DNA from 3 places in the Carboxylicivirga sp. genome. Region 1 is predicted to be linked to each of the others. Evidence: riboswitches for the same ligand, from Rfam matches in the RefSeq annotation. Region 1 holds a riboswitch; each other region holds the start of a gene.
What was found. Region 1 has a riboswitch for cobalamin ahead of AC4MRQ_RS10210 (precorrin-2 dehydrogenase/sirohydrochlorin ferrochelatase family protein). Riboswitches for the same ligand answer to the same signal wherever they lie in the genome.

Region 1 (7,795 bases):
GAGATTTTTGAAGTGCTTCATAGTGGCGCACATTGGTAACAATTACTTCATCATTATCAATGGCCGATAGGTTAACAGTTTTTAAAAGTGCATTGGTTAATGCTTCAATATTCAGTTGTTTTTTGGCGGAGATAGGTACAATGGCATCCGTACCAGATAATTCTCTGAAGCTTTCTTTTGAAAAGCGCTCAGCAATTACAGATTCATCGCTCAGATCTGTTTTATTGATGACCACGATTAACTGTTGTTGTTCATCCAGTCGCTTTTTAACATCGCTGATAGCAGCATGAATCTTATCATCAGGATCATTAACGTCCAGCATTAACAGAACAATGGTAGCCTTACTGATCTTGTCATAAGTGCGCTCTATACCCAGGTTCTCTATTTTATCCTTAGTGGCTCTGATACCTGCGGTATCGATAAAACGAAAACCAATGCCTTCAATGTTGATTGTGTCTTCAATCACATCGCGCGTGGTGCCGTGTATGTCAGATACTATTGCACGTTCCTCTTGCAGTAAGGTATTTAATAAGGTTGATTTTCCTGCATTGGTATGTCCCACAATAGCTACAGGAATTCCATTTTTAATGGCATTACCAAGCGAAAATGAATTAACCAATTTTTGAAGTAGAGCTTCAATTTCATCAACGAGTTTTGTTAATTCTGAACGGTCAGCAAACTCCACATCTTCCTCACTAAAGTCAAGTTCCAGTTCAATTAACGAAATAAAATTGAGCAATTGCATTCGCAGGTTAACCAATTCATTGGAGAAGCCGCCTCGCATCTGTTGTAAGGCCACACGCCGGGCTGCTTCACTGCGCGATGCAATAAGGTCAGCAACTGCTTCGGCCTGTGATAGATCCATTTTGCCATTCAAAAATGCTCGTTGGGTAAACTCACCAGCCGTGGCCAATCGTGCACCATTTTTGGTTAATAATTGCAAAACCTGCTGTTGAATATATGGAGCACCGTGACAAGCTATCTCTACAATCTCTTCACCCGTAAATGAATGTGGTGCTTTAAAAATGCTGATCAATACCTCATCAATATCTTTTTCATCTTCATAGATGCTCCCAAAGTGAATCGTATTTGCTTTTTGCGAAGACAGTCGCTTTCCGACTTTTGCAGGTCTGAATATTTTCTCACAAATCGAAATGGATTCATCTCCCGATAAACGGATCACTGCAATAGCTCCCATTCCCTGAGCTGTTGATATGGCGCAAATAGTATCTTTTTCGCTTAGCATTATTCAATTGTTTTTAAGTTGGGCATATTCGAAGTTTCAATCGTGGCTCCCAATTATTTTGCAAATATAGCTAATTACGCCTGATTCTAAATAAGCCATATTTGACGTAATGGTATTTGGTTTAATTCAAAAAATACTACTTTTGATGCCGATTTAACATGGTGCGTCAGGACTTGTATGTTCGAAGCCTGACAGAAAGAGGGAATCCGGTGTAAGTCCGGAACTGTACCCGCAGCTGTAAGCTCTGTTAACTCCGTTGAAACTTAATGTCACTGTCCGTCAAAGACGGATGGGAAGGCACAACAGGAGGGAGTAAGTCAGAAAACCTGCCATAGAGGATCAACATAGTATTAATCAAAACTTTCGGGTTTAAAAGTTTGATGCACAATGGAAAAGTCATCTCAATTATGGCAGATACATAATCTGCGCTCATGTATTTCTTTTGATAACACATCTAATGATGCGTTAATAAATCACGTGTATAAGCATTGTTCAATGGCATAGAACCTATTAGATAGTTGTATCTGATATGGAATTCTGTTTGTAACATTATAAGCTTCTGCGATGAAATATTATCCAATTCATATATCTATAGTTGATAGATCCTGCCTGGTTGTTGGTGGTGGTAAAGTGGCCTTGCGAAAAGTCAGTAAACTCATTAAGGCCGGTGCTGCCGTAACTGTTATTTCCAAAGAATTAACACCGGAACTTAAAGAGCTGAAAGATAAAGATGTATTCATACATCGTGATCGACATTATCAGAAGGATGATGTGAAAGACTTTTTTATGGTATTTGCTGCCACCAATGATCAATGCGTAAATGGTCTAATTACAGAAGAGGCACAGCATTACGGGGTATTAGCTAATAGTATTAATGGTGTCGATGAAGGTGATTTTATTCTGCCTGCATCCTGTCAGGTAGGCGATTTACATCTGGGTATTACCACTCAGGGGCAATCACCGGCTCTTTCAGCAGCTTTACGCAGATATTTTATAAAGAAGTTGTCTGCTTTGACACCAGAACTGATTGATGAGGTGGCTCTGAAAAGAAAACAGATGCTCAATAGTAATGATGAAGATTGCGAGAGGGAAATGATGGAGATGGTTGATGAGATAATTGAGCGCATTGAAACTAATAAGATTGACCTTAACACAAATAAATAAGATGAACCCAGTAACAGGAAAAGTATGGCTGGTGGGAGCAGGGCCTGGTGATGCTGATTTAATCAGTGTAAAAGCTACAAAGCTTCTCGAAAAAGCAGAAGTTGTTTTGTACGATTATTTGGTAAATAAAGAACTATTAAAGTATTGCCGACAAGCGTGTGAGATGATCTATGTCGGCAAAAAGAAAGATAAACACACCTACCCACAGGATGAACTAAACGAGTTATTAGTGCATTATGCCGGTCAAGGTAAAGAAATAGTGCGCTTAAAAGGGGGCGATCCTTTTGTATTCGGGCGAGGCGTGGAAGAAATTCTCACATTAATAGCAAATGAGATTGATTATGAAGTAGTGCCCGGTATTACCTCCGGAGTTGCCGTGCCAGCTTATATGGGTATTCCCGTAACAGCGCGTCATGTAGCTTCATCAGTGACCTTTGTAACTGGACATCCGGCTAAGAATGGGGCGAATCCTGTAGACTGGCAATCATTGGCAAAGGGCTCAGATACGCTGGTTGTGTATATGGGTGTTACCAATGCTGGTCGTATAGCACAGGAGCTGATTAACGGAGGAAAGAGTAATGAAACACCTGTTGCTTTAATACGATGGGGAACATACCCTCAGCAGGAAATGCTTAAATCAAATTTAAAATCCATTGAGGCTGATATGACCAATGCTGGTTTTAAACCACCGGCATTAATGGTTATCGGGGAGGTTGTTAAATTTTCCGATCAGTTAAAACCAATCATCAAATCAGTAACTAAAGAAGAGTTTAGCCATGTGTAAAAAAGGAGTATTACTATGTGGGCACGGAACCCGTGTGAAAAGAGGAGAAGAGGCATTCAAGCAATATGCCGGTGAATTTGCAAAACGTTTACCGGATTACGAAGTGGAAGCAGGATTCTTAGAGTTATCCCAACCTGATTTTGAACAGGGAGTGAAGAGCCTGGCCAGTAAAGGGGTGAAAGAAATATATGCTTTACCCGTTTTTCTCTTTACCGGTGTGCATATTCAGAAGGATATTCCGTGCATGTTGTACCAGTTACAAGCAAAGTATAATGTGTCAATTAAGCTGGCGCATTACATTGGTGATTGCGATGATATGATCGAATTATCCAATGACTTACTGAGTAAAGTTGATGATGCAGTTAAAGGAAAAGAGACAGAGACCTTGTTCTTCGGACTGGGTGTAGGAGCTTCAAAACCTGCTGCCAATGGCGATTTGACACGCTTAACACGTATGGTGCAGGAAGCCAATAAATTCCCTTTCGCCCTTAATGGCTTTTGTAGTCGTATGACTTACCCCTCGGTGGCCGATGCCCTATCTATTTGTGAGAATTTACCCTATAAAAATATCGTGGTGGTTCCGTATATATTTTTCCCTGGTGTATACATGGATAAAGCACTTGATCTGTTTAAGGCATTGGAAGAAAAGCGAACTGATCTCAATATTTCGGTTACGCCCCTGCTAAGTGAATCGGATGTTTTGGCTCAAATACTTTTAAAGCGATTGAAGAGTGTTGAGAGTGGAGAAGTAGATCTGATCACTTCGGTAGATCAGGAAACGCTGGAGAATTACGAACCTCACCATCACCACCATCATGGTCATGGACATCATCATCATGGACACGATCACGCTTGTTGTGGACATAAGCACTAAAAAATGGAGCAAGGAACAGTATATGGTGTGGCTTTAGGCCCTGGCGATCCGGAATTGATTACCCTAAAAGCTTTGAAGACGTTGCAAAAAGCCGATGTGATTTATTATCCGACAACGGTCAATAGTAAAGGCATGAAAAGCAGCATGGCCTGGCGTGTGTTGAGTGAGTTAGGTTTGGACAAGAGCAAACTGAAGTCCGTGGAGGTGGCTATGAAGTACGACCGCAGCGAAGTCAATGCTACTTATGGTCGACTGGCGCAAGAAAGCATAGCTCATAGTAAAGCAGGAAAGACAGTGGCCATTGCCAGTGAAGGGGATATTTCGTTTTACAGCACCTTTGCTTATTTGATCGATGATATTAAACAAGCGGGCGTCAATTATGAAATGATTCCGGGCGTTCCGGCATTTATATTGGGCGGATCTCTGAGTGCCAATCCCATTTGCACACAAACCGATAAAGTCTTGGTGGTGCCCGAGGTAGCTGACGAAAAGGAGCTGGAAGCATTCACAACAGCAAATGAAACAGTTATAATGATGAAAGTATCTAAGATAAAGGATTGGATCGCTCGTTTCCTTGATAATTCTCGCTATCAGTTTTTTTACGGAGAGTATATGGGTACCGATAAAGAGTTTACAAGCAGTAATATTAATGACTTGAAGGAGCGACGTATTCCTTACTTCTCAATCATCATTATAAAACAAAGCAAGACTAAACGCTAAATTAATATGATGAAGCCAGGGCAATTGCATATAAATATTGGAAGGACGCAAACCCGTCCCCTCCTAAATTTTAGGAGGGGTGCCGACAGGCGGGGTGGTATAATTTATGACTTAAATGTACGTGCACAGTTTATAAAGTCAATTGTTTATTCAAAACAGAAAATTAGAGATCATGTCAATCGTCTCGAATCCCAACCCTGAACCCTGAACTCTTGAATCTTAAAACCAAAAGTATGAGCAACATAAAAGTAATTGGCTTAGGCCCCGGTAACCCGGATCTATTCTTACAACCAGCTATTGAAGCGATAAAAGAAGCCCATGTGGTCATCGGGTATAAATACTATTTTCAGTTTATACAATGCTACCTGCAGGAAGGAACCGATTGTATTGACACCGGTATGCGCCAGGAGGTGGAACGCGCCAAAATTGCTTTTGAAAAGGCTGAGTCTGGTTTAAAAGTAGCGGTGATCAGTTCGGGCGATGCCGGGATATACGGTATGGCCTCATTGATATTGGAAATGGCCGAAAAGCGACAGACCAATATTCCGGTGGAGGTGATTCCGGGTATATCCGCTTTTCAGGCAGCAGCAGCGAAACTGGGTGCACCCTTTAGTCACGATTTTGTGGTGCTGTCCTTATCCGATCTGCTAACGCCTTGGAAACTGATTGAAAAGCGCATGAAGGCAGCGGCCTATGGGGATTTTGTGACGGTGCTGTATAATCCCAAAAGTAAAAAACGCTACTGGCAGATATACCGATTGCAGGAACTGTTCCTCGAAGAGCGTGACCCGTCAACGCCTGTTGCCATTGTACGTCAGGTTGATCGCGAGGATGAGAAAGTCACTTTAACCACACTGGCCGAATTCGACCCTGAGATGGTTGATATGTTCTCCATAGTAATTATTGGTAACTCACAAAGTTATGTGGTGAATGATAAGTTTATTACACCACGTGGCTACTATTCAAAATACGATGAGGAAGGAGCTCCCGGGCCATTGATTATGCAGGAAAGCTTCCGCACCATTGCAGCACAATTAACCGATCTTGATATTTCTTATGAAGAGAAATGGGTGATGCTGCATTGCATTCATACCACCGCCGATTTTGAGATGAAAAATCTTTTGCGGGTGAAGAACGATGCGGTTAAACGCATTAGTGAGTATCTGCTGAATGGTGGCACCATTATTACAGATGTAACCATGGTACAGAGTGGTATTCGCAAAAAAGCATGTGAGCGTTATGGTATTGATATTAAATGCTATTTGCACGATGAGCGCACGATAGATTTGGCCAAAGAGAAAAATATAACACGTACACAGGCAGGTATCCGTCTGGCTGTTGAAGAACACCCGGATGCTTTATATGTATTTGGTAATGCACCTACAGCTTTGATCGAACTGACGGAATTGATGCGTAAAAAGCAATTTCAACCGGCTGGTATCGTGGGTGCGCCTGTTGGTTTTGTTAATGTGGAGGAATCGAAGCATCGTTTAAAGACCTTTAAGAACTTGCCATATGTGAGTGTGGAAGGACGAAAAGGTGGTTCTAACCTGGCGGCAACCATTGTTAATGCCATCCTGAGTCGCGATGAGGCTGCCTCTTTAAAACCAGGGCGTGATGTGTAAATTCTACGTTATTGGCATATCAGATGAGGCGAAGCCAGTGCTTAGCGATGAGCTGAAAAGTATTATCTCAAAGGCTCATTGTTTTTCGGGTGGCAAGCGCCATTATGAACTGGTGTGTGATTTATTACCTGTTGATCATCAATGGATAGAAGTACTGGTGCCCTTAAAGCAAACCTTTGATCACTACCGTCAAGTCTATGAGAACATAGTTGTGTTTGCTTCGGGTGATCCTTTGTTTTTTGGCATTGCCAATACTCTGAAACGTGAATTTCCGCATGAATCCATCAAGGTGTATTCAAGTTTTAATAGCCTGCAGATGTTGGCTCAGGCTTGTCTCATACCTTACGGCAATATGGTCGTCGCCACTTTAACAGGTCGCCCGTGGGAAAACCTGGATCAGGAGCTGATTAAAGGCACGCCATTGATTGGTATTCTCACTGATAAGCGCAAAACACCGGCTGCCATTGCACAGCGCATGTTGGCGGTTGGTCTGACCAATTATAAGGTGTACTTGGGCGAGCGTATAGGTGGTGAACGACAGCAGGTAAAGGAATTGTCCATTGAAGAGTTGGCAGTAACAGAAACTGTTATGCCCAATTGCCTGATTCTGGAGAAAGTCATACACTTTGATCGGGTGACGGGTATCAATGAGAAAGATTTTCATTATTTGGATGGACGGCCGAAGATGATTACCAAGCGTAGCATCCGTTTGATGTCCTTATCCATGTTGAAACTGGATAATGCCAAAGTGTTTTGGGACATTGGTTTTTGTACCGGTTCGGTATCAATTGAAGCCAAACAAATGGCCCCGCAGCTTTCTGTTTTCGCCATTGAAAAGCGTGAGGAATCACGTGAACTGATGGCTAAAAACCAATATAAATTTCACATTCCAGGTATTCAGGCTACCATTGGAGATTTCTTCAACTTTAATTTGGACGAATGGCCGCAGCCTGACCGGATCTTTATCGGTGGGCATGGTGGTCGCTTACACGATATGATGAAACGATTGAATCAGCGTCTAAAACCAGGTGGAATCATCGTTTTCAATGCTGTCAGTCAGGAAACAGCTGAAGCATTCAAAAGAGCTGCCACTGATTTAGAATTAGCTGTTACGGATACAATGCTGATAAAGCAGGATGAGCATAATCCGGTGACCATTTTTCAGGCTACAAAACAAGACGCTAACACATCGCAATTGAATAGTTCAAAAATTTAAGATATGAACGCAATTATAATCAACAATATCAATGCACTGCCTCTTGCCAATGTGCTCAAACAAGAGCTGGAAGGCCATATATATTCAACAGCTGCCTATCCGGGTACGAAGGGTATTGAATCCATCAAAGGATTTTTAGACGAACATTTTAATCGGTGCGATAGCA
Region 2 (11,325 bases), on a different contig from region 1:
ATTAAAAGGGAATGACACATTTGTTTTGATGCCAACGGGTGGTGGTAAATCATTATGCTACCAACTGCCGGCTTTAATGATGGAAGGAACGGCGATCGTTATTTCACCACTAATTGCGTTAATGAAGAATCAGGTTGATGCCATGCGCAATTTTAGTGAGGACGACGGGATAGCGCACTTCCTTAATTCTTCCTTAACTAAAACAGCGATTAGTAAAGTTAAGGAGGATATTTTAGCAGGTAAGACCAAATTACTCTATGTCGCACCTGAATCTTTGACAAAGGAAGAAAATATCGACTTTCTTAAGCAGGTTAAAATTTCATTTTATGCGGTAGATGAAGCTCACTGTATTTCGGAATGGGGACATGATTTCAGACCCGAATACAGAAGGATTCGCCCCATAATCAGTGAAATCGGAGATTCACCTGTTATAGCATTAACAGCTACGGCCACTCCAAAGGTTCAGCACGACATTCAAAAAAACCTGGGAATGCTTAATGCCATGGTTTTTAAATCATCCTTTAATCGTCCGAACCTATATTATGAAGTGCGTCCAAAGATGCATGCTTCAAAGGAGATCATTAAAATCCTCAAAAATTATGCGGGTAAGTCTACTATTATATATTGTCTCAGTCGTAAGAAAGTAGAAGAATTAGCCGAGACTCTTGTTGTGAATGGTATAAAGGCATTGCCCTATCATGCAGGGATGGATGCTTCAACACGAGCCAAAAACCAGGATCAGTTCCTGATGGAGGAAACTGATGTGATTGTGGCTACAATTGCTTTTGGTATGGGAATTGACAAACCGGACGTTCGTCTGGTTGTTCATTACGATATACCGAAAAGCCTGGAAGGATACTACCAGGAAACAGGGCGAGCCGGTCGTGATGGTGGAGAAGGAAGGTGTATCGCATTTTATAGCTACAAGGACATTCAGAAATTAGAGAAGTTTATGCAGGGTAAGCCTCTGGCCGAACAGGAAATTGGTAAGCAACTTCTTTTGGAAACTGTAGCTTATGCCGAATCTTCAATTTGTCGAAGGAAAACCTTGTTGCACTATTTTGGAGAAAAATACGAAGTAAAAGATTGCGAGACTTGTGACAATTGTGTTAATCCTAAAGAGGAATTTGAGGCTAAAGACAATATCGTTCAACTGCTTAATACAATACTACTTCTTAAAGAAAGATTTAAATCAGATCATGTTATTAATGTACTGACCGGTAATGGCAATACGGCAATCAAATCATACAAGCATAACGAACTGGATGAATTTGGCTCAGGTGACGAGTTTGATGAGAAACATTGGAATGCGGTTGTACGACAGTCGTTGGTTCAAGGATTAATAATTAAAGACATTGAATCATATGGCTTACTGCATATAAGTAAATCAGGCCATGAATTTCTTAAAAAACCACATTCTGTCACGATGACGAAAGATCATGATTTTGATGTGGTGGAAGAAGAAACCAATACAGGCGGAACTGCTGCGGTAGATAATCAACTGTTTTCGATGTTGAAGGATTTGCGTAAAGAATTATCTAAGAGGCTTAACTTGCCTCCATTTGTTATCTTTCAGGATCCTTCACTGGAAGCTATGTCTACCTATTATCCGGTAACTATTGAAGAGTTACAAAACATTCCAGGAGTTGGAACCGGCAAGGCATCACGCTTTGGGAAGGAATTTGTTAAGTTGATTGGTAAGCATGTTGACGAGAATGAAATTGATCGTCCGATGGATTTGGTGGTTAAATCGGTTGCTAACAAATCGAAAAACAAAATTGCCATTATCCAAAGTATTGACAGGCAAATGCCTTTGGATGACATTGCGTCGTCAAAAGGACTGGATATGCCGGAGTTAATTAAAGAATTGGAATCTATTGTTTATTCAGGTACCCGGGTTAACATTGATTACTACATTGACCAGATCATGGACGAAGATCATCGGGACGACATCTTTTATTATTTTAAAGAGGATGCCGAAACGGATGAAATTCAGGCAGCTTTGGAGGAGCTGGGAGAGGATCAATACTCTGAAGAAGATGTAAGAATCGTCAGGATTAAGTTCCTGTCCGAAGTTGGAAATTAATCTAAACTAAATACAAAGGGAGCTCAGAGAGTTCCCTTTTTTACTATTTGTTTGTCGGATTATTACTTTTTTGCCCGATAAATTATCAATTCAATATCTTTTGGTCTCCTAAAATCTTCAATTGTTATTGCTTTTACACATGTGTTCATTACAAATCAACACGATTTTTAGATGATTTTATATCATTTTATAAGAATGTACCACTGAAAACCCAAAGTATGCACGCTGTATAGCAGTCTATAAGGTATTGTTTCTAAAATTCCAATTATTGATTAAAGTAATGCTATTTAAATATGGCATTATGTTTGGTTAAAATTATTTATTGAAATAATTTAGAAATATTAACATTCAAAATCTATTAAAATGTTATTAAAACGTGATGATATTGTTTAAATTTGTCGCTCATTCATAACTTAAAACGCGTACCAAAATGAAAGATGATATGCAAAAGAAGCAGAAACCTAGTAAGAAGGACCGGAAGGATATGATCCAGTACATCAATCTGCAACTGGCCTCAATTGGTCAGCCTTTGTACTATGATGCCTGTGACGCCGACACCAAATACTCTAACACTAAATTCCTTTCTTTAACCGAAGGATTAATTAATAGTTTCAAAGAGAAATCACGTTTGTTATCAGATCATCTATCACCAGCTGATACGCGTATTCAGAACTTTTTGAACACTTACTTAAGCGATGTTGATATTGACAAAGCTGAATATCGCCTACCAAATAAAACTTTCGTTCTTAACCAAAAAGGTTTGGCTCGTGAGGTGAGTTTACCACCAAATGCAAACGAGTTTAAAAGTGACCTGGTTAGTTCATACCGATTAAAGCAGGGTATATTAAATAACCCTGATAAAGATAAGCGTACTACAAAAGGAACATTCCACATTGTTGAAGGTGGATTACCAGTGCCTTTGGATAAAAAAGAAGTGCCAAAGATTGCTTTTGCTAACATGTTGAAAGCAGCTGTTAATCCTGATGACGATATGAACATATTACCTTTTACTTCTACACAGGAAGAGAAGGCTAAGACTATGGTGTCATTATTACTTCGTCCGGTTGTATGTCCTGAGGTTCCCGGTGTTATATCTGAAAAAAGCATGGAAGTTCGCTTTTTTGCGCCAGGTACATTAGTAAGTAACCTTGATTTCGTAGAGAACATCTTTGGTAACGCAGGTGACCATAACCTTGCTGAAAACGATTCTGCACTGGATATTGAGCATTGGACAGGTACAACAGGATGTATTATCCTTGCACCACAAATGACAAAGCTTAAGAAAAAAGATATTGGTCTTCCTCATTACGACGATGCAACCGAGCGTCAGCGTAACGATGGTATGTGCTGGAAGGATGAGAATGAGTTGTATAACGATGGTGGTGCTTTCAAAATTACCTGTCGTGATGACAATGGTGTTGTGGTAACCTTAATTGGCGACAACTACTACGGATACTCAAAGAAAGAGATTAAGACGCAGATCAGCTACTCAGCCAACATGATTGGTTTGGTTGAAGAAGAGCACGCTGGAGGTGCTATTGCTTACCCACGTGGAATTATGAGCGATAACGTATATGGTGAGCTTTTCTCTGAAAAATTAGAAAAATCTTATTCGTTCGATGAGGCCATGGCATTATTAGGCGACAGGGTAACTGTTTATCCCGAAGGCTATGCTGTAGATAAGAAATTCTCTAACATCACATACATTCAGGAGCACGCAACTATCGATATTGATAACAGCAAAGTTGTGTGGACTGTAAATGGTAAAGAAGAATCGTTAATACTTTCTCCTGAAAAGATTTATATTCACCCGTCAGGTCACAAATTCCAGTTGGCGAAACACCCGACTCAGCCAATGTGGCGTATTGTAAACACACAACCTGAGGGTATATTCTGTCACAAACCATGTACTGTATCTGGTGGTGGTAAGTCAGAGATTTCTAAGTCAATGCAAAATGCTATCCAGTATGGTACATTTAACATTGTGAACCTTGAAGAGGACTTCAAAGCAGCAGATGAAATCATTAACTACGATTTCTCTAACCGTTGGAAGAGTATCCGTCCTGATGCTGAGCCCTCACGTCCATTCTTGAGCCCAAAACGTGCTTTAGGTTCTGCTGTTAAGTTGTTAACGCCTTCTGAGACATATAGCGACGAGTACAATGAGTTCTTAAATGGTATTCCTTCGCACATTCGTTCATTGGTTCTATTCATTAAGCGTTTGTACCGTAACGAAAGTGAAAAAGGAAACTGGAAAGATTACATGTCAGTTGAATTTATCAACGGTCGTGAAGGAACTACTCTTCAGTACAAAAACAATAAAGTAACAGCAAGTTACGTACGTATTGGTTTTAATGAAGATGGTAACTGGTTGCTTCATAAGCTTCGTTCTGACTTTGTTCCTAGCCAGAAGATCCAGATGGAAGATGATATCTCAGCAACAATTGTTTTACCCGCCAGTCAGTTAAGCAACTTGAATGCTGAGTACAAGAATAAGAGTTATAAAGTAGTTACTAACTGTGAGAGTCACCTGTTCCAGCGTCCTGATGAAGCGATTATCCGCGGATACGATAAAGGAGCTGAGAAAGATATTGTGACTGACGGTACTTTCTTAACTAACTACGAGCCATTAACTAAGAAGGATGCGATTGCTTTGTATGAGGATGCAATTAACTTCGACAAATATACGCAGCCTGTCAAGGATTTGTTGATGAAGGTGATCAACAGCGAAAAAGATGGTTACTTCGTTGTTCCTTCGCACACACGTATTGTTGACGGAACTCCAACCAACAACCCACGTTATCTTGAGCGTAACATCTTTAAGGATGATATTATCGATAACTACCTTGGTGAAGTTGGTGTACGTTTATTCCGTAAGATCAAGTCAGAAGAGCCTGTTATTGACGTGGTAAATGCAGTATTACCAGGTCGTCGTAATAACCCGGCTGATAAGAAAAATGGTATTCGTCCATTGGCGGTTTACAACCCAATTCACTATCAAGAGCTTCCTGAATTATTCATGGACTTTATCTGTAGTTTAACAGGTAAATCGCCATCAACAACAGGGGCAGGTTCAGAGGGTGCATTAACTAAGGGGCCTTTCAACATGTTAGTTCCTACAACAGACTTAAACAATGCCTTATTATCATACATATTAACTGAATATCAAGGTTTCAGTTCGGCAGCAGGTTACGTTGGACAGAACCGTTTCGACCACGATATCTCAATCTTAATTCCTGAGATATGGGCTCGTTTAGTACCGGAAGATCGTGATCCTAAGTTGCTAATCGAAAATGGTTCACTTGAGAAGTTGGAAGACTTTGAACACAATGGTCAGAAAGTATTGGCCAGCCGCTTGGGTTACCGTATTACTGAGAACTTTGCTTTCCGCTGTATGAACCGCTTGTTTGACGAGCCATTAGCTGTATTTAACGAGCAAATGTTGAAGCCTGAACTTCAGGGAATGGAAGATTATGTAGATGGGATCAACAATATTGTTGAAGCACAGCAAAAAGTTGCCCAGCGCTACTTCGAAGAAGGATCAGTAGATGGTGCGATTCCTCCGTTGAAAATCTTACTTCACATTATGGCTTATGGTGAGTACGAAGGAAAAGAGATCAGCCATCCTGAATTACGCAAGTACTTCGACCGTGAGTATGTTATCAATAGCGATTGGTACAAAGAGCGTTTAGCATTGAAGCAGGAAAAAGAAGTAGCATTCCGCAAAGAGCAGATTGCATACCTTGAGAACTTTGCTGCAAATGGCGAAAATGCAGAGATCAAGTCTGATTTAGATATCGAAGGGCGATTGGCTAAAGCACAAGAGTACTTGGCTTACGCTACTTCAGAAGCGTATCTGAAAGACCTGAAAGGAACTATTGGTGCCGATGTTATTTACAGAGGATAAATACACTAAGGTTATTCATTACAATACACAAACAGATGAGAGGCTGCCGTTCGGTAGCCTCTTTTTTTGTCATCATTGATGATTTATTAGTATTATCTTAAGGTTAAGTTTACAGAACAGGTAAAAGCGCGCAGTAATTTTAGTGCCTCAGGAATTAGTGAATAACCTAAACATAAAACCATGCAACGAGGAACCATGCGCTTTCGATTTGCCATCCTAACAGTTCTTTTAGTAATCACTTTTAGCGCCATTGGCATTTACACTCATTTTTCGCTTAACAGTTTGCAGAATAACAACCTGATTGAGAATCGTATTCATGAATTAGAATCTTTAATGCTGCAAATGCGCCGCAACGAGAAGGATTTTCTGGCGCGTGCTGTTACAGATCCTCAATTCTATAAAACGAATGATCATAAATACCTGAAGCGTTTTTCAAAGAACATGGATACCTCTATTTCAATATGCGAGGAACTTATGGAACAGGATATCATCATTAGCAATAACATGGTGCCGATGATTGATTCCATTCATCAGTCATTGACTAATTACCAGGGTATTTTTATGCAAATAAAAGCAACAGCATTTCAAAAAGGATTTAAAGATTATGGATTGGTTGGTGAAATGCGGGAGGCGATACACAACATTGAAAGCACCTTAAAACAATACAACCATGATCATCTGATGGTGTTTATGCTGATGGGACGTCGGCATGAAAAGGATTTTCTACTCAGGCACGATTTAAAATATAAACAGAAGTTCACCGATAATGCCGCTGCCTTTGAACGTGCAATTAATCGCTCAAACTACAATAAAGTTGCAAAGGAGGAAATGCTGGACTTATTGAAAAATTATCAATCAACTTTTATGACTATGGTTGATAAGCAACTGGAGCTTGGCTTAGACGAAAAAAGTGGTTTGTTGGGTCAATTAAGAAGCGAAGTGCACCAGGTTGAACCTATTATCGGAAGAGCCAAAACAGCACTGCTTAGTAGTCTGGCCCGAAACTCCTGGTCTACCCGCTGGTGGATTATCAGCTTTATAACTGTGGGTGCCACCTTGGTGGTTGCTTTTAGTATTTTCATCTTAAAAGGTGTCAGGAAGATGCTGGGCGCTGAACCATATGAAGTGGCGCAGATAGCAGCTCAGGTGGCTGATGGAAACCTGATGATCCATGATGATCTGAAAGGTAAGGCAACTGGTGTGCTGCATACTTTTGTTATCATGGTGGAAACGCTTAAAACACTGATGAAAGAGGTTTCAGAAGTTGTAACGGAGCTCAACCAAACGTGTCATTCACTGGAATCAAGCTCTGAAAAGATTGCCCACGGCGCACAAACACAGGCCAGTTCATATGAAGAAATCGCGACTTCGATGGAGGAGATCAATTCCAATGCGCAGCAAAATTCTATGAATTCACAAAATACCTTTAAGGCATCGCACGAGGCAAGCAACGAGCTGGAACAGGTAAAGGGCAAAGCGGGCGACTCATACGAAATTGTTAAAACCATAAGCGATAAGGTTAAGGTTATTACCGAAATTGCTGACCAAACCAATATTTTAGCCTTAAATGCAGCCGTTGAAGCATCGCGTGCCGGTAATCAGGGAAGAGGTTTTGCAGTTGTGGCCCAGGAGGTAAAAATACTAGCGGAGCGTACCCGCGAGGCTGCTCAGGAAATCGTAAGTATGTCGCAGGAGAGCCTTGATGTTTCCACATTGACAACCAATAGCCTGTTTAAGCTTATACCATCGGTGAAGAAAAATGCTGACCTGATTGAAGAGATTGCTGTATCGAGCAATGAACAGTCCAACGGCGTTCAGCAGGTTACTTCAACTTTGCAGCAAATTAATCACATCACCCAGGAAAATGCAGTTGCATCCGAGAAGATGATCATGACGGTTAACCAGTTAAATGAGCAATCCATCAGATTAAAGGGAGTTTTAGAACATTTTAAGATCAGGAATTAAGGAAGTTGAGAGTTGAGGGTTTAGAGTTAAAATTGGTTTACGGATCGAATCTTTATTGCCGTCATATAAGTAAAGATTCGATCCATAAATCGCCTGTCTTACTAATACAATCCGGACATATGGAGAGTTTTGGGTTTAGAGTTAGGGGTTGGGAACAGTGGTCATGTGTAAAACCTTAAAGAATAGGTGAGAGGTAGCTTTCAACCGGCTAAGCGGATTACCCACTAAGCCGATGTTTAAATTCGTAAATACTACTCCAGAAGCTCAGACCTGTCAGGTTTTTAAAACCTGACAGGTCTCTTGTCTTAATCTGCATGTTACTACCAACTAAGTAGGAGATCAGTTTAGCAGATCTATTAAGAGATAAGTCCCACGAACTAAACACTTTTAAAATCAACCCGCTTATAATTGTTCAACTTTTATAAATAATTAATTAAACATTTATATCTTCGCATCGATTTTTGGTATAACTATTCTATCAGATTAGTTAGTAAGGGAATCAGGTGAAAATCCTGAACAGTACCCGCTGCTGTAATCCCAAGTCACTATTGTGACACATGCTTTTACACTGCATCCACTATTGGTTATTGACCGATGGGAAGGAAGTAAAAGTTGGGAAAGTCAGAAGACCTGCCAGAATGGAATTCATGTAGCTTTCGGGAGTTAAAGCAATACACGGAAAGGCAATCCATGGCACGTCCTACCTGTATTTATTATTCCATCATGCTACAAATATTATTAACCCGGTAATGGACTATAATATTAGTCGATTGCTGATAACCTGAGTTCGATGTAAAATTTTGGATTCAGAACGCTTATAAGAAGTAAGGTTCAAGTGTAAATGATGAAAGAATAGAGGACTATTTTGAATCATTTAGACGGAGAAGATTACTGTTTATAAGTGGTTTTGCAAAGATTTTGCTTAAAAACCAGATTTACAGCATTAAACTCTATCGCAATACCGATAGCACTCGGTATTCGATTAAAATTATGCCTTGTAAATCAGATTTTTATTGCAATCTGATCTCAAAATTTAAGTTGATCTCAGGTTAAATCTATTTGTAAAATGAAACAGACTAAACTAAGCGTAATTACAAAGATCAGCGCTTTAATGACCTTGCTGTTGATGATAAGCAATGTTGTTTATGCCAGTAAAAACGAACAAAAGGCCAGCATTAGCGGTATTGTCAAACACAATTCTGAGCCGGTTCCCTATGCAGTTGTTATTATTAGCAATACAACATTGGGAACAGTAGCCAATGCGGCTGGTGAATTTGAATTAAATGAACTACCTACAGGACAATTTACCATTAAAGCCCAATCGATGGGTTATAAGCCGGAGGAAAAGACGATAACCTTAAAATCAGGGCCCAACAAATCCATAGAATTTATGTTGGAAGAAGATGCTTTTGGATTAGACCAAGTAGTGGTAACAGCCGATAGAAATGAACAAACCCGGCGAACGGCTTCAACCATTGTGAATCGCTTAACCAATCAAACAATGAAAAATGTTCAGCCCATTGTGGTGAGCGATGCCCTGAGCTATGTGCCAGGCCTACGCACCGAAACCAATTGCCAGAATTGTGGCATGGTGCAAGTGCGCATGAATGGTCTGGAAGGTCACTATTCGCAAATACTGATTAACAGCCGGCCAATTTTCTCAGGCCTTGTAAGCGTATATGGATTGGAGCTAATTCCGACCGCTATGATCGAACGTGTTGAAGTAACGCGTGGTGGCGGATCAGCACTTTACGGCAGTAATGCCATTGCCGGAAGCATCAACATCATCACAAAAGATCCCATTCAAAACAGCTATGCAGCAGAGCTACAATCTGGTGCAATAGGTGTTGGTTTAGATGGTACTGAATCGGTAAGTGAAACCGCGGCCAGGTTTAACGCCTCAATGGTATCTGATAATAAAAAAACCGGGATGGCCCTTTTCGGTAGTTTGCGCGAGCGCGATCCTTTCGATGTCAATGGCGATGATTTTTCGGAGCTGATGCAGTTAAAAAATCTGGCTTTTGGTACCCGTTTGTACCATCGTCCATCCTACCGTAGTAAAGTAGTGTTCGACTTCTTTCGTATTGACGAAGAACGGCGTGGCGGCAACCGTTTTGATGAGCTATACCATATGGCAGACTTAACAGAGGCGGTCGAGCATAAAATAACAACGGGAGCCGTTAACTATGAGTATTTTATGGGCCAAACAAGTCATTTAAGTGTTTTTGCATCTGCACAAGATGTTGATCGTGCATCTTACTATGGAGCCAATCAGTCGCTGACAGACTATGGGCAAACAGACGGATTAACCTACACTATTGGTTCCCAATTTAAATCTGATTTTGGCTTCAATAGTTTGCTGGCAGGTATTGAGTTGGTGGGTGACCAGCTAAAAGATCAGAAGCTGGGATACCCTGACTACGATAAGCCAATATGGGATGATGATAAAATAACGGGATTTGAACAGGCACCTAATACAACAGTTGCCAACCAGGATAAAACAATTTATGGTGCTTTTATGCAATACAACCGACGCATAGGTGTATTGAAGCTATCCGGCGGTTTTCGTTACGATATTTACGATATTAAAGACAATGTGCATGGTACCGGTGATTGTGAGGGTAATGTGATTAGTCCGAGGTTTAACGTTTTGTGGGATGTTTTACCCAATCTTCAGGCACGTGCATCCTATTCGCAAGGCTACCGTGCTCCCCAGATATTTGACGAAGATCTTCATATAAGCGCCTCGGCAACACGGCAGGTGATTCATAAAAATACTGAAGGATTAGAGGTAGAGACCAGTCATAGTTACATGGCATCATTGGACTATAATCAACAATTTGGTCCGTTTAACTTCTCATTATTAGCCGAGGGGTTCCATACATACCTGGATAATGCTTTTGTAGCCATACCTGGCGATGTAATTGACGGCACTGTTACTTACCTGCGCACCAATGCTCCCGACGGGGCTTATGTGCAGGGAGTTAACTTCGAATCCACAGTCTCGTATTTTAACGCCCTTACCTTAAACGCTGGTTTTACCGTTCAGCGCAGCAAATATAAAGAGCCACAAGAGTTGGGTACAACAGACTTTCTGCGAACGCCCGATCATTATGGATTTTTCACTCTGAACTGGCAAGCAGGCCATCACCTGAACCTGATTGCTACCGGACAATACACTGGTAAAATGCCAATCGCTTATTACGATCAATCGATAACCGACGATGATTATGAAGGTGAACTAAGGCATACACCGCAGTTTTTCGATTTTGGAATAAAGGCCGAATACGAAATAAATATCGCAGGATTACCGGTTGAACTCTTTGCAGGTGTCAAAAACCTGTTTAATAGCTTTCAGGATGATTTT
Region 3 (11,325 bases), on a different contig from region 1:
CTCTCTCTCTACCTTAAAGGCTCCACTCTCGTTATCGAATATGATGCCTTCTTTCTCAAAGAAACGTTTAAACCCATCCGCAAGAATTAAATCCTCAGGTATTCCAGCTTCAATCTCTCTGCCCTGTGCCAACAGCCATATCTTATCTGCCAATTGCAGTGCCAAATCCAAATCGTGAGTAGATAACAGGATTCCCTTATTCTTGTTTTTTGCAAGGGTTTTCAGTAATTGTACAATTTCAATTTTACTTGGTAAATCGAGAAAAGCAGTGGGTTCGTCTAAAATAATTAATGGTGTATCCTGTACCAGTGCTTTGGCAATCATTGCTTTTTGCCGTTCACCATCACTCATACATACCAACTGTCGGTTAGCGAAACCATGCAATCCTACATCTTCAATAGCTTGTAAAACTAATGCTTTGTCCCTTTTAGCAAGCGTACCAAAAAAATCAGTATACGGAGTACGTCCCAATGCCACCAGGTCAAATACAGTCATATTGGTAACTTCCAGTTTTTCTGTTAAAACTACACTTACTACTTTGGCTAATTGATTACGCTTATAGTCCTTCAAATCAATGTCACCAACTGATACATCACCTGAAATTTTGGGAATAAATCCACTTAAGGTTTTAATCAATGTAGATTTGCCGGCGCCATTAGGTCCCAACAGGCAGGCAAACTCACCTTGTCTCAATTGTACATTTATATTCTGATGCAAAACCGTTTCCTTATCGGAACCTTGTCGGTAACCAACAGCCAAATCTCTCGATTGTAATAATATTGACTTATCCATAGCTATTCATTTTCCGTCGTTTTATAATAACAGAAATAACAATCGGGGCGCCTATCAGTCCTGTAACAACATTAATCGGCAATGCACCTTCAAAACCAGGCAATCGGGCAATGAGGTTACAAAATAAGGCTAAAATAGCTCCTGCCAAAATTACGGCAGGCATCAATACTTTTTGATCACTTGTTCGAAACAAACCCTTGGTTAAATGTGGAACAGCTAAACCTAAAAAGGCAATTGGTCCGCAAAAAGCAGTAATGGCTGCGGTTAATAAGCCTGTGCAAAACAATATAGACAATCGTGTTCGTTTGATATTCACACCCAGATTCTCAGCATAATTTTCACCAAGTACCAACACATTTAAAGGTTTAATCAATAATAAACTAATGAGCAATCCGATTATTATAACCGGTATAAGAATCAAAAGATGCTCCCAGGTGACATTGGCAAAACTTCCCAAACCCCAAATGACATAGGCATGCACATCTTCTTTCGGACTGTAGAATTTCATCACTCCTATTATTGCAGAAGCCGCATAACCAATCATGATACCAACAATCAATAAAATGGTATTATCACGTAAAGCCTGTGCAAAAAAGACGATCAGCATTAAGATAAAAAAGGCACCAAGAAAAGCTGCACCTACCACTGTCATATGCCCGAATAAACCATATCCGCTTATTGTAATACCCAACACATTTCCCGCAAATAAAACAACAAGTGCAACACCTAAACCGGCTCCACTGCTAATCCCTAATATTGATGGTCCTGCCAGTGGATTACGAAATAAGGTTTGCATTTGTTGGCCTCCTACAGCCAATCCGGCTCCTGCCAAAACAGCTGTAATCGTTTGTGGTAACCTTGATTTAAGAATGATGGATGAATAAGCACTTCGCGATGCCTCCTCACCTATCAGAACATTTAGTATATCTTCAAATGGAATAGATACCGAACCAAAACCAATATTCATAAGGAAAAATACCAAAATCAGTGCAGTCAATAATACAAAACCCATTATCCATTTTACCCGATGATCTTCCATATTTACTCTTTAGTCAATTGATGGAAATAAGTTGGTTGATATCCAATTAAAACTTCAGGGTGCAATGCATAAACCAAATCACTTAAAACTATGTGCGGCTGCATTAAACCTTTCTCGAAATACTGCGAATATGATGAATTTGTAACAACGATATTCCTGTTTTTAAAGGCTGTAAAATCAGTATACCGTTCATCAATTTTGGCAATCTCAGTATAGCTTAGTTCATTGGGATAATTCAAAATCAACACCCAGCATTCTGTATCTTCGGCCTTTTCGATAATTGTCTCATAATCGAGCGATAAAGAGCCAGTTCCCTTTGTATCCTTATAAATGTAATTACAACCGGCATCATTAAAAAAGTTAGCCATATAACTTTCTCCTGCCGGGGTATACCAAATACCTTGATAAATATGTCCTGTAAAAACCGATGGTTCAACGGCTACTTTCTTTGCCTTTTGTTTGATTTCAAGATAAGCAGTTTCAATTTCTGAGAATAAGTGCTTTGCTTTAGCACCTTCGCCTAGTAATTCTCCAACAAATATGAGCCACTCAGCGCGTCCAAGCGGTGTATGTTCCAAATAATCAGCATTAGTAAGAACTGGAATACCAGCACTTGTTACAGCTGTAAAATGATTATCCTTAAATGGCGACACCATCATAAAATCAGGCTCAATATCAACCATGGTTTCCACATCGGGTGCAACAGCTAACCCGACATTACGAACTGATCCATTTTCTATGGACTTCTGAATGTATTCATCCGATATATACTGCGGTTCAGCAACTCCACAAATGGTCTGTTTCATGTTGAGCTTATCAGCATAATTTACCATAGTGGATGAAAGCGCAATCCATTTGTCAGCCGGATAATTAATTACATACTCATTTGATTGCTGAAGAGCTTCTTTTAGTGATTTGTCTTTAAACAATGCAATGGTTTCATTTTTAGTCGTATCGCCCCAGGGATCGCATAATACGATTTGACGATAGCCTTTAAAATAGTTGATATGGAATCCCTTTGCATATTTGGGATAGTAGGTACTATCTGCCTGCCCAACTGTTAAAACTCCCGTTTGGGTTTCTCTTTTCGATTGGCATGCAAATAAAAGAGTAGCTACTAATAAGGTTGTTGTAAATCTAATCATCTCTTTATCTCCCGAAAGAATTATGAATTAATGTGTCAATGAAACAGGTTTTCCGGCTCTCCTTCATCACCTCCCCTTCCCATTGCAATGCAACAGTGGTTAATAAGGCGTGCTCCTTACTGGCATGGATTACGGCTGCGGGAACAGCTCAGGCATTTCACCTGATTCCCTTTTTTCAATAACTCTGCAAAAGTAAGGTTTTAATTTGAAGACTCAAGAATCAATACATAAGTATCAAGTTCTTTCGTTGGTTAACGAAATATTTTATGAATTTTCGTCTTTTCGTCCCAAATATTTCATACCTTTAAAATCAACCTAATAAATTAAATATGAAAACTCTAACACTTACCTTTCTAATTGCTGCAATTCTGATTGCAGGATGTTCAAAAGATCAGGTTGAACCTGAACCACCTGAACAGGATGAGATCATTACTCCTTATGTAAAAGCTTTAATTAACAAAGTTCCTTTTTGCGTATTCCGTGATTCAATTAAGGAACGTTATTCTTCAATGCATGCTTCGTTTTCATTTGGCACTTCCCTATTATCGATTACTGAAACAGGAGAAGTCCTTGATTCAAGCTTTACCATTCGTGCGAGTTATGAAGCAATGCATATCAGCCTTTGCTTTCCTTATCGGAAAGCGCTACAACAAGAAAAAATATTGCTGTATAGGAATATACCTGAAATAACTTATCACTGGGCTTTAGCAGGTCTTGAATCTGTTGACATTGTTGATGGTAAACAGCAAGGATTACACTATACGACCTACTGTTTTAATTCTAAGAATATCCTGAGCGAACCGGTTGGTGAAATAAAAATAACATCATACGATCATCAAAATAAATCGATGCGTGGTACATTTTCTTATACAGCTTATGGATACAAGCATGAAAACAATCAGATCACCGAAACTAATAATAAACTTGAGGTAGAAAAAGGTGAATTCTATGTAGAATGGGATGAAGAACTTTTTCAATAATACGAAATACAAGATATTAACTATCTGCAACCGATTTTCGGGTGGAGTCAAGACGCTTTATAAACCTCTTGCTCTCCTCCCGTTAATTATTGCTTAATTGCTTTCATAACCATAATCCCTATTGTAACGTCGCATCTGGTCCAGAAAGCTTTCATTGTAGCTCACTTCAATATCTACTATTTCTCCATCATCATTAATAATCGGTTCAAGCTTAGGATTAATAAAACCTGAATATGGTGCCACATTTAACTTGCCATAACGCTCTAATACTTCCGTATGAATTTGTTGGTCAACTTTGACTCCATAGGTTTCAACTAGTTCTTTTGCTGCTTTGTAATCACCTTGCGATTTAATCCGTTGTATTTCTCTTAATAGCTTACTAAAAAGGCCGCGTAATTTTTTATAATCATTAATGACAAAGTAAGTTTTGCCTTTTTTCGTTATTCGTTCAATTACATTATCATTTAAACCATTCTCCATCACCCATTCTGATATTAACTGCCGGTTTCTCATATGAGTTTGCTCGATATTGGAACCTAAACCGATTCTTGCAAGCTGAACCATTAATCCATTTCGGATATATGCATTGTATTGAACCTTGGCAACATCCTTATTCGGAATTAATTTGAGTTCCTTCATTTTTTCATCTGCCATAAAATACAAACCAAACAAATCAGCACGTGCTTCCTCAATAACAGATGCATAAGATTTCAGAGCATCTGAACGAACTCCTGATTCTAATTTTCCAGAACCATGCCCCACACATTCATGTAGGTGAGTATGCAAGTTATCTGCAATGGCTCCATATTTTTTATGCAATAAAACTTCTTCCTCTGAGCAGGCAAACTCTTCGATTACTCCAGATGTAAGTGAAGCCATTTCATAAGCATGACTTATATTTTGTAAGGAAACTGATTTTGACCCATGCTTTTCTCGAATCCATTCAGCATTGGGAAGATTAATTCCTAATGGTGAGGCCGGATAACAGTCACCTCCTAGCATGATTGCATTAATCACTTTCATACTAACGCCACTCACCTGCTCTTTCTTGTGCGCAGGCAATACAGGAGAATTATTCTCAAACCACTGAGCATTTTCACTGATAATTGATGCTTTTTCAGTTTCCTCTTTATCAATGATATTAACCAAACTTTCCCAAGTAGCCTTAAATCCTAATGGATCGCCATACACTTCGATAAATCCATTGATAAAATCAACTTCACCCTCTTGCTCTTTTAACCACTGAATACTGTATTTATCAAAGAGATTTAAATCACCAGTTTCGTAAAATTGTATCAAGGTTTTAATTATCTCCTTTTGGCGATCATTTTCCGCAACATGAGCTGCTTTTCTCAACCAAAAAACAATTTGCTCAATTGTTCTGCCATATTTACCTCCAACCTGCCATATCTCCTCTTTAACTTCGTTATTCTCTTTTATTAGCCTGGAATTAAGCCCATAAGAAACAGGCTGAGGATCTTCTTTGTCAATAAGGTTATTATAAAACTCTTCAGCTTCTCCTTGCGATAGTCCTTTATAGAAATTATTTGCAGACTTGTGAACCAGGTCTTTAGCTTCATCCTGACATACGCGTTTTGCATCCTGACTGTGATCAAAAAGCAGTTTTCCCAGTTGTTCAAGTAGCTCCTCAGAAGTTTCACAATTCAATTGTTGTATTTGTTCATCAGTTAATAAAGCTATCCACTGTTTTAAGCAAGCTTTTGAGAAGGCAGGCTTTAGCTTATCAGTACTATAATGATGATGCAGACCGTTGGAAAATAAAACCCGCTTATAAAAAACTTCTAATTTATTAAAGTTCTCATCCTGAGCTTCTATACTTGAATAAATAGTATCAAGGCAGTTGCGAAGCCATAAGTTGTTTTCGTTATTCTGATCCCAAATAATATCTCTTCCTGAAAGAGCCGCCTCAGTCAGAAAATAGATATATAATTTCTTTCTGATTGGTAACGTCTTAAACTGTGGTATATTATATCGCAATATTCTTAAGTCGGCAAATTGCTCTGCCTGGTATTGAAAGTCATTCATGCAATTAGTTTTACAGCTGTAATCACCTTTACTGTTTAGGATTTCTCAGATCAATATCTCTTTTTAACTCCCATGCTCCCTTTGTAAATTTAAAAGCATTGTATGAGAAATCGGGACCATAATAATGATAAACTCCTCTATACATTGGGTCTGCAGGCACTAGGTTATCAAATACAATCAATTTTTCCCGCTGATCATATCGTAACATCATTGCGGCTTTGGCTGAATACTTAAATATTACCCGAGATCTGCTTAATCGCTCCGTTTTAAAAACAGGCATTCCAAAACGAATTCTTCCATTTTGAATAAGCATTACATCAATCACCCTGGTTTTAATAAATTCATCATGTCCTTTATAGCCAATAAGTGTATAATAGGTCTTATTACCACTATATGTTTCTATTATATCAAGATAAATCGCCCCATACCATTTCTTATCTGTTAAAGATGCCCGTTCAGGTGTTCTTATCTTTTCTGTGGCATCAGTCAAAGGTTTTACACTAATTTCACCATCATCTTTTAGTATAACAGCACCATAAAATTGTTGTGAGAAATCGCTCTTCTGTATATTATAAGTGCAAATTTTAACCTTTCGATCTTTTGAAGTGACTGTCTTCATTCTACTAAGTCCACTAAAAGCACTCTCATATAATTGTGAGTTACTCCATAGATTCCCCAAGCGTACTTGAATTGTAGTATTAATCGAATCCTTTTGTTGATCTGTTTCTGCTAAATGAAGCTTTTCAAACAGGCACTTTGTTTCGATATCAACCACATGAATAAATTCCTGTTTGCCATTAAGCACTAGAAACTCATATGTATCAAATGATGTTTTAGATAAACTGTACGATAAATTAAGCTGTTCCTTTGATTCTACGTATGAAAATTCTTCACTAAAAGTCCAGATTTCATCATTGGTTTTCACCAGCCATTCCAACTGATAAACATTTTGGTAGGTTTTACTTCCAAAAGAAACAATTGTAACTTTTTTATCTGAGGTCTGATCAACCCTAATCAGCTTTGATTGCTCATTGATCTGTTCAATATTTATCCCTCCTCTCCAGATATCTGTTAATTGCTTACTCAGTTCAAGTAATTCAAAACGTTTTTTATTAGGATCGTTGATCTGCTCTAAATTATTCAAACGTTCAGTCCAAGGCTTTAAATCTTGCGCTCCAAGTTGGCAAACACAAACGCAGAAAATAACAACTGGAAGTAATATTTCTTTCATCTGTTTAAATTTATTTTTCAATGGTCAGATGTAACTCACCATTTTTGCTTTTCTCCTGAATGAAAAGCCTTCCTCATAGCCCGTTTCATCATAACATAGTGTTGAAGCAAATTTAGAAATATTTGCTCACTTTCCGGTTAATGAAAAAAGGTAGCCATAAAGACTACCTTCCAAATTCTATATTTAAACATTACTTAATCCCAGTTAAGCAATACCTTACCGCAATTACCTTCTTCCATTACATCAAAGCCTTTTTGGAATTCATTAATACTGTATTGATGTGTTATAATTGGTCTTAAATCAAGCCCTGACATTAACATTTGTTCCATATGGTACCAGGTTTCATACATCTCCCGACCATAAATTCCTTTTAAAGTCAAACCTTTAAAGATAATACGGTTCCAGTCAACTTGTGTTGATGAAGGCAATATTCCTAACATGGATATCTTACCCGAGTTGTACATATGCTCGACCAATTGGTTAAATGCAGCTGGAGCTCCCGAGCACTCAAGGCCGATATCAAAACCAATCATCCCCAAATCATCCATTACTTCGCGGAGGTTTTCTGTTATAGGATTAACAACACGTGTTGCTCCCATCTTACGAGCTAACTCCGCTCTGAACTCATTAGTTTCGGTTGCAACTACATATCGCGCACCGGCGAATTTTGCGACTGCCACAGCCATACTACCAATTAAACCTGAACCAGTGATTAAGACATCTTCACCAATTAAAGGAAATGACAGTGCGGTGTGTGTTGCATTTCCAAATGGGTCCATAATGGCTAATACCTCGTCAGGAATAGAAGCATTAATTTTCATGACATTGGTTGATGGTACTTTTACATATTCGGCGAAAGATCCATCTATATTAACGCCTATACCAACCGTTTTCTCACAAATATGCTGGCGTCCACGACGACAATTACGACAGTGTCCACATGCAATATGTCCCTCACCAGTCACTCGATCACCTTCCTTAAATTCTGTAACCTCACTACCAAGTTTAGCCACATGACCAACATATTCATGTCCGATAGTCATCCCTACCGGGATTGTATTTTGAGCCCATTCATCCCATTTATAAATATGCAGATCAGTTCCGCAGATTGCAGACTTGGATACCTTTATAAGTACATCATTAGGGCCAATTTCCGGAATTTTCACCTCTTCCAACCAAATGCCTTTCTCCGCCTTTGACTTTACAAGTGCTTTCATCATTGTCATAGTGTAGTAATTTAGCGTGTATTTATGTTCCTATCTATTTTTATTCTAAATAACAAAAATGCAAAAGGTAATTGGATTGCACCTATGATTAATATCAGTTGCTCAAAATAAAAAAAGGCTGACAAAATTGCCAGCCTTCCATTAGAACGATTAATCAGGTTTAGTCATTTATTTTTGCCCACCATAATTTGGTATCTTGTCTATCGGCTCCCTGAATATTTACAGCCTCCTGAGTATTATCACCATTGTTGTTCCAAGTCTGGTTACCGTAACGCATTCGTTGTGGATATGCACCATTAATATCACCCAAACCAAAAATGTCTACATCAGAAACTCCTTCGGCCAGAACCATAGGATAACCAGAGTCTCTTACAATTGCCCATGCTTCAAATCCATCGGTAAATGCAGCTATCCATCTTTGAGTGGCAATTTTTTCGAGATTTTCATCCATAGATCCATTTAGCATACCAAAACTTGAATTAGCAATGTAATCATCTGCTTCAGCTGAGGATACTTCCCAAACAGCCATTGCATGTCGAATACCGTCCTGGTATAATGCATTGGCATCACCGCCAAAACCTCTAACTGCTGCTTCTGCACGAAGGAAATAAGCTTCTGAGGTAAGCATTACAATTTCTGGTGCAATTGGCTTGCCATCGTTCTTCCTCTGAATAACGAAATCAGCTGGTGTTGAGAAGAAATCATACTCTGAAAATGGATACGTTTTATCATTTAATCGGGTTGGTTGACCTACATAATATGTTGAAAGCGGCATATCAACAATTACGAGAGTATCTGCCTGATCAGTTCTTGTATAATCAACTCCAGCCTCATCCAATCCGTCCAGAATAAACTCTACGCGTGTAAGAAATAAATCTCCTTCCTCTCCATCAGGTTTTTCAAACTCAGTCATACCACCTTTTGCAGGTTTAGCATATTTTGATAACCTTGGGTCATTCTCATCACGTAGCAAATCAATAAGTGTTTTTCCCAGTGTCCAGTCGGAACCAGTTCCGAAATTATGCCATATATCTCCGTAGGCAGCACTTCCCCATTGAGAAATTTCAGCATCTTTCTCCATCAGACAATTATCTCCTTCGCTTTCCATTAGAGGCCCTGATAAAGCTTCAGTTATTGCTGCGGAAGCAAAATCATCTCCATCAGCATCCAAGGCTCTTAATGCCATCCTAAGTTTTAAAGTATTAGCCAGCTTTTTCCATTTCTGGAGTTCACCACCATAATACAGATCGTTTTCACCAGCATCATCCACTCCAACACCAGTTCTTTCAGCATCACCAATAATTTGTATAGCTTCATCCAATTCAGCAATAACTCCTTTATAAATGGTCATTTGCGTATCAAAACTCGGCGTTACAATGTCAGGATCAGCAGCTTCTGTATAAGGTATCATGCCAAACACATCCGTAAACATCTGATAATACAGACCCTTCATAATTAATCCCATGGCATACATATACTCATTTTCAAATTCTCCACCTGTATCTACCAGTTTCATAAAGTTATCGAGATTACCCAGATAACCTTCCAACCATCCCCATGTAGCATCTGTATACGCACTATGATATGAATAGCCTAATTCATCGCTCCACCATGATCCATTATGTCCAAAACAAACATGTCCACTATATCGATCGGCATGAATTAATTGAGCTCGCCAATATGGAAATCTATTTGGACCGAACAAATTAAATTGTGGATTAGTCATAAAGAATTTACCACTAACTTCATCCGTATAGAAAGCATCGGGTTTAGTGTTAATTTCCTCAAATTTATCTGTACATGCCCCAAAGGCAGTCACTAAAAAAAGAATAGTGAAAATCTTATATAATTTCATATTCATCTAAATTAAAAGTTAACATTTAAGTTAAAACCTAAGCTTCTTGTCGTTGGTAAATTATACCATAAAACACCTTGAGAAAAGCTACTTGTTGAGAAACTTGATTCCGGATCAAAATTATCCATCTCTTTATAAATGAAGAATAAATTCCGGCCAATGAAGCTTAATGAAGCACCTTTGATAAAACCATCACCAAGCATACTTTGAGGAACACGGTACGTTAAACTTACCTCTCTTAATCTTATATTCGATGCATCATAAACATGTTCAGACCCAATGCCACTCATTGATCCAAAGTAATCTTCAGCACTAATATTTGTTGTATTTTCGGTATATGTACCATCACCATTATCAATAACACCATCAACTGTTATACCTCCTTCTCTGTACATTAATGTTCTTTCTGAAACTCCACCTGCATCTAAAGCAGCATCACTTCCTGAATAAAGTTCTCCACCAAAACGCCCATCTATTAAGAATCTCAATGAAAACTCCTTGTAGGTCAGCGTATTTGAAATACCACCCATCCAGTCTGGCTGATAATTACCAAGTTTAACCCTTTCTTCTGATGCTTGTGGTCGACCTGCCGCATCAACTACCTGACGTCCATCTTCGGTACGTTTAATCGTTGTACCATAAATATCGCCATAACCACCACCAACAGTTGCTTGTACAACGATATTACCAGAGTTTGTGGAACTAAATATAAACACCTCTGAATCCTCAATCAGGCTAACCAATTCGTTATCATTTTTTGAATAATTTAAGATAACATCCCAGGTAAAATCTCCCGTTTTAACTGGAGTACCTCCAAGCATTAATTCTATACCTTTATTCTTAAGTTCTCCAACATTTTCTCTAAATTTTTCATAACCAGTTGCTGCAGGAACGGGAACATCAAAAATTAGGTCTTCCGTTTTGATATTATACCAGGAGAAATCACCATACAAACGATTGTTTAGAATACTCCACTCTAACCCGACTTCAGTAGAGCTGATTGTTTCAGCT

Region 2: linked by a shared signal. The riboswitch ahead of AC4MRQ_RS16440 (TonB-dependent receptor) and the one ahead of AC4MRQ_RS10210 (precorrin-2 dehydrogenase/sirohydrochlorin ferrochelatase family protein) in region 1 are both predicted to bind cobalamin.
Region 3: linked by a shared signal. The riboswitch ahead of AC4MRQ_RS17240 (ABC transporter substrate-binding protein) and the one ahead of AC4MRQ_RS10210 (precorrin-2 dehydrogenase/sirohydrochlorin ferrochelatase family protein) in region 1 are both predicted to bind cobalamin.

What each region holds. Positions count from the first base shown of each region.
Region 1 is NZ_CEXQWX010000043.1:31,387-39,181, forward strand. Features, by position in the region: gene mnmE (tRNA uridine-5-carboxymethylaminomethyl(34) synthesis GTPase MnmE) at 1-1,246, opposite strand, end outside; cobalamin riboswitch at 1,389-1,594, shown strand; gene AC4MRQ_RS10210 (precorrin-2 dehydrogenase/sirohydrochlorin ferrochelatase family protein) at 1,811-2,410, shown strand; gene cobA (uroporphyrinogen-III C-methyltransferase) at 2,412-3,194, shown strand; gene AC4MRQ_RS10220 (sirohydrochlorin chelatase) at 3,187-4,068, shown strand; gene cobI (precorrin-2 C(20)-methyltransferase) at 4,072-4,788, shown strand; gene cobJ (precorrin-3B C(17)-methyltransferase) at 5,022-6,413, shown strand; gene cbiE (precorrin-6y C5,15-methyltransferase (decarboxylating) subunit CbiE) at 6,406-7,629, shown strand; partial or broken gene AC4MRQ_RS10240 (hypothetical protein) at 7,633-7,795, shown strand, end outside.
Region 2 is NZ_CEXQWX010000096.1:188-11,512, reverse strand. Features, by position in the region: gene recQ (DNA helicase RecQ) at 1-2,086, shown strand, start outside; gene AC4MRQ_RS16450 (PPi-type phosphoenolpyruvate carboxykinase family protein) at 2,517-5,993, shown strand; gene AC4MRQ_RS16445 (methyl-accepting chemotaxis protein) at 6,174-7,958, shown strand; cobalamin riboswitch at 8,404-8,610, shown strand; gene AC4MRQ_RS16440 (TonB-dependent receptor) at 9,025-11,325, shown strand, end outside.
Region 3 is NZ_CEXQWX010000105.1:5,757-17,081, forward strand. Features, by position in the region: gene AC4MRQ_RS17230 (ABC transporter ATP-binding protein) at 1-792, opposite strand, end outside; gene AC4MRQ_RS17235 (iron chelate uptake ABC transporter family permease subunit) at 785-1,831, opposite strand; gene AC4MRQ_RS17240 (ABC transporter substrate-binding protein) at 1,834-2,976, opposite strand; cobalamin riboswitch at 3,002-3,194, opposite strand; gene AC4MRQ_RS17245 (hypothetical protein) at 3,306-3,956, shown strand; gene AC4MRQ_RS17250 (dipeptidyl-peptidase 3 family protein) at 4,050-6,002, opposite strand; gene AC4MRQ_RS17255 (hypothetical protein) at 6,031-7,233, opposite strand; gene tdh (L-threonine 3-dehydrogenase) at 7,428-8,453, opposite strand; gene AC4MRQ_RS17265 (SusD/RagB family nutrient-binding outer membrane lipoprotein) at 8,620-10,314, opposite strand; gene AC4MRQ_RS17270 (SusC/RagA family TonB-linked outer membrane protein) at 10,326-11,325, opposite strand, start outside.